One region of the Bacillus sp. YH3-2-B2 genome, then DNA from elsewhere that is predicted to be linked to it. Evidence: riboswitches for the same ligand, from Rfam matches in the RefSeq annotation. Region 1 holds a riboswitch; the other holds the start of a gene.
What was found. A riboswitch is a leader RNA that binds a small molecule or an ion and turns the genes downstream of it on or off. The one in region 1 is predicted to bind glycine.
Positions count from the first base shown of each region.

Region 1 (2,409 bases):
AATATTTGCCAGGCATACTTTTGAGCCGGAATAAGCGCCTATCCAGAGAACATCATGATTCCCCCATTGAATATCCACTGAATGATAGTTGATCAGTTCTTCCATGATTTTATCCGGCTGCGGTCCGCGGTCGTAAATATCGCCGACAACATGCAGATGGTCGACCACCAATCGCTGCGTGCTGTAGGCAAGACCGGTGATCAGCTTATCGGCCTGGCCGAGCGCAATGATCTGTTCTATGATTTCGGAGTAGTATTGTTCCTTGTTGGCGGCTTGTTCTGTTTTGTACAGCAGCTCTTCGGAAATATAAGCAAATTGGGCGGGCAGTGCTTTGCGCAATTTGGAGCGGGTGTACTTGGAAGAACAATAAGAAACGAGCTTAATCATCCGATGAATCGTTTCTTTATACCACTCGTTTAATGCCTCTTTCGTATCAAAGTTATGTTTGATCAGCTTCAGTTTGTCTTCCGGGTAATAGACCAAAGCCGCCAGTTCATCAATTTCTCTATCGTAAATGACGCCGCTGAAAATATCGCGGATCTTCTCTTTTACTCTTCCTGAACCGTTCCGCAGCACGTGCTGGAATGCCTGATACTCCCCGTGCAGATCACTGACGAAATGCTCGGTTCCTTTCGGCAGGTTCAGTATCGCTTTCAGATTAATGATTTCCGTGACCACTTTTTCTTCACAATCGTATTTTTGTGCGAGCAGATCTAAATATTTGGTTTCCAATCTCGTCCATCCCCTTTTTATTTACGAGCAATTGTATGGTAAGGCGAATTTAAAGTGTGACATAATGTTTACATCATTAGACCTTATATGATAGTACCGCATAACGCCTTTTTGAGACAATGAAAACGGAAAATACGGCGCTTCAGGCATCGAAAATTGGACCGGGATAACGCCGTGAGCACATCCCCCTATTGACAATGAATTCAACTTCCATTAAAATAAAAAGTTAGCTGATAGTTATTTCTATCGGAAACTTAATACGTAGCAGGCTATGATTGCTGTGGGTCGCACTACAGCAGGAGCGGCTTCTGGAGAGACCGCGGGTTTTCCGCGGCGCCGAAGGGTTCACAATCTCAGGCAAAAGGACAGAAGAGTACCGAATATGTATTTGTCATGCTGTTGATTGTCAGCGGCGCAAATATAATTTGATATTCTTATGACCATGAGATTGGAGGGCATCCAATCTCTTTTTTTATTGGCTTTTTTTGCTCGTCGTTCACTAGAGAGGTAAGGAGGAGTCAGATGTGGAGCAGCGAGAGCTAAAGAGGGACTTATCGAATCGGCACGTGCAACTGATCGCCATTGGCGGCACGATCGGCACCGGATTGTTTTTAGGGTCCGGTAAGGCGATTCAGCTGGCGGGTCCTTCTATCATCTTTGCGTATTTTATTGTAGGTATTGCGCTTTTTTTCGTCATGCGGGCGCTGGGAGAACTGCTGTTATCTAAAGCGGGGTACCAATCATTAACGGATATAGCCGAGGCGTATTTAGGGCCGCGTGCAGCGTTTGTCACCGGCTGGACTTATTGGTTTTGCTGGATTATGACGGCTATGGCGGATGTGATCGCCGTCGGTGTGTATGTGAAATATTGGTTTGATATTCCGCAGTGGATTCCGGCACTTATCTGTTTGCTCATTTTATTAGGGCTTAATCTGTTAACGGTTAAGATTTTTGGAGAATTGGAGTTTTGGTTCGCCTTAATTAAGGTAGTCACGATTCTCGCGTTAATTGTCATCGGGGTGGTTCTGCTGGTGATTGGGTTCAAAACGCATACCGGAACGGTTTCAGCGGCGAATCTGTGGGAGCACGGCGGCTTGTTTCCGAACGGATTTTCAGGCTTTTTGCTTTCGTTCCAGATGGTGATCTTCGCCTATGTCGGTGTGGAGTTAGTGGGTGTGTCAGCGGCGGAAACGTCAAATCCGAAAAAAAATATTCCGTCCGCTATCAATAAAATTCCTTTACGGATTTTATTTTTCTACGTCGGGGCATTGATCATTCTTTTATGTATTAATCCGTGGATGCAGCTGAATGCAACGGAAAGTCCATTTGTAAAGACCTTCAGTCTGGTCGGCATTCCGTTGGCCGCGGGAATTATTAATTTTGTCGTATTAACGTCTGCCGCTTCTGCTTGTAACAGCGGGATGTTTTCAACAAGCCGGATTTTGTATAACTTAAGCAAAACGAAACAGGCGCCGGCAAGTTTTGCGAAGCTGAATAAAAATCATGTGCCGAGCCGCGCATTATGGATATCGGTTATTGTGCTGTCAGCTGGCGCTCTTTTAAGCAAATTGATACCGGAAGCGGCCTTTGGCATCGTGACCACCATCAGCGCGATTTGTTTCATTTGGGTGTGGGGCGTGATTCTTGTCTGTCATATCAGATACAGGAAAACCCGTC
Region 1 covers NZ_JBSJQE010000002.1:111,421-113,829, forward strand. Annotated here, with positions in the region: gene fbp (fructose-1,6-bisphosphatase) at 1-732, opposite strand, end outside; glycine riboswitch at 1,031-1,111, shown strand; gene ACWJJX_RS05495 (amino acid permease) at 1,257-2,409, shown strand, end outside.

Region 2 (2,409 bases), on a different contig from region 1:
GCTCCGCGTGTTGCGGATCATCACCTTATTGACGAGTTCTTTCAAATGCTCATGAGCGTCAATCCCGTCCTTCTGATTGAAGGTTTCTTGAAATCCGCTTTCGTTTCCTAAATGGCCGGGCTTTAACAGTGACACTAAATTGAAGATTTCTTCGATCCGGTTTTGAATCGGCGTCGCCGTCAGAAGCAGGCAGTATTTCTTCACAAGACTTCTCGCAAATTCATAATTTTTCGTTTTGCTGTTTTTGAGCTTGTGCGCCTCGTCAATAATGACGAGATCATACGGAATAGAAAGGACAATGTCTTTGTGAGGGGAGCGTTTGGCCGTATCAATAGAAGAAACGACGATATCGCACTGTTCCCACACATAGCTTTTCTTCTGTTCAACAGCGGGTATTAAAAACTTCTCCTGAAGCTCTTTCACCCACTGGGAAACGAGTGATGCCGGCACAAGAATCAGGATTTTCTTGGCCAGCCCGCGAATCATATATTCTTTTAAAATCAGGCCTGCTTCCACCGTTTTTCCGAGCCCCACTTCATCAGCCAAAATCGCCTTGCCGTTCATTTTTTCAACGACTTTCTGCGCGACCTCAAGCTGATGGGGAAGCGGAGTGAAATCGGGCAGGTATAAAGGAGCCCTCAACCCTTCGAATTCAGGAATGGCAAGGGTCTGCTGGACTTCAGCTGACAGTTTGTACATCTCCCAATTTGACCAGGGACCGTCCGTTTTCAGCCGCTCAGAAAACTCTCCCGGCCAGTTTGCATCAAATATGATCTCTGCTGTCATATGTAACAAAACCGCCTTTCTTTTAAAAAACTGATTTATCATAATTTTTGTTGCCGGACGTAAATGAGGGTGGTAGGATATAAGTAATGATTTCACTAAAAGATATTGCTTTAGTATGTCCATAAAATTGGTAAATATGAGCGAATGACAGCAAGGGGAGAGACTCGGACGAAAGATGGGCGTCCGGGCGCCGAAGGAGCAAACTGCGGAGTGAATCTCTCAGGCAAAAGAACTCTTGCTCGACGCAACTCTGGAGAGTGTCTGCACTTAGAAGAAGCAGGCCACCAAAGGGGACGTCTTTATGATATGTTCATAAAGTAAACTTTCAGGTGCCGGGACAGAGAAACCTTCATTTTCATGAGGTGTTTCTCTGTCCTTTTTTATATGTTTTTACAATGCGCCAATGACTGAAGGGGGAAGATGATGCTGAAACGAACACCGCTTTATGACGTGTATAAAGAATACGGCGGAAAAACGATTGATTTTGGAGGATGGGAGCTGCCGGTTCAATTTTCTTCTATTAAAGAGGAGCATGAAGCCGTCCGCACAAAAGCAGGACTGTTTGATGTGTCTCATATGGGGGAAGTTGAAGTATCCGGTAAAGACGCCCTGTCTTTTCTGCAAAAAATGATGACAAATGACGTTGCCGATTTAAAGCCGGGAAACGCGCTTTATACCGCCATGTGCTATCCTGACGGCGGTACGGTCGATGATTTGCTGATCTATCAGAAAAGCGAGAGCTGCTATCTGCTCGTGATAAACGCGTCTAATATTGAAAAAGACATCGCCTGGCTGACGGAACATGCGGAAGGCGACGTCACGCTGACGAATCAGTCTGACGGGATTTCACTGCTTGCCGTTCAGGGGCCGAATGCTCAGTCGGTTCTTGCGAAGCTGACTGAATGTGATTTGTCCTCCTTAAAGCCGTTTGCATTTATTGACGAGGCGGACGTTGCCGGACGCCAAGTCCTGCTTTCAAGAACAGGCTATACCGGTGAAGACGGGTTTGAGTTATATTGCCGAAATGAAGATGCGGTTCATCTATTTAAGGAGATACTTGCAGCGGGAGAGCATGAAGGCCTCGTTCCGTGCGGCCTCGGCGCCCGTGATACGCTGAGATTTGAAGCGAAGCTTGCTTTATACGGTCAGGAATTGACGAAAGATATTACACCGATTGAAGCCGGAATCGGATTTGCCGTGAAACACAAGAAAGATTCCGATTTTTTCGGGAAATCTGTATTGCGCGAACAGAAAGAAAAAGGAGCCCCGCGAAAGCTGGTCGGACTTGAGATGATTGAAAAAGGGATTCCGAGACACGGGTACGCCGTGAAAAAAGACGGTGTTCCGATCGGGGAAGTCACGACAGGCACGCAATCTCCGACTTTAAAGAAAAATATCGGCCTTGCCTTAATCAAAACGGAATTCAGTGAAGTCGGAACGGAAGTAGAAGTGGAAATCCGTAAAAAAACGGTAAAAGCAAAGGTTGTCCGCACACCGTTTTATAAACGTCCAAAACAGAACTGAAAAAGGAGAGTCATATGAAGCATCGATATTTGCCCGCGACAGAACAGGATAAAAAAGAAATGCTGAAAGCCATCGGCGCAGAAACAATTGATGAACTGT
Region 2 covers NZ_JBSJQE010000003.1:452,398-454,806, reverse strand. Annotated here, with positions in the region: gene ACWJJX_RS12325 (DEAD/DEAH box helicase) at 1-786, opposite strand, end outside; glycine riboswitch at 931-1,031, shown strand; gene gcvT (glycine cleavage system aminomethyltransferase GcvT) at 1,210-2,310, shown strand; gene gcvPA (aminomethyl-transferring glycine dehydrogenase subunit GcvPA) at 2,325-2,409, shown strand, end outside.
Region 2: linked by a shared signal. The riboswitch ahead of gcvT (glycine cleavage system aminomethyltransferase GcvT) and the one ahead of ACWJJX_RS05495 (amino acid permease) in region 1 are both predicted to bind glycine.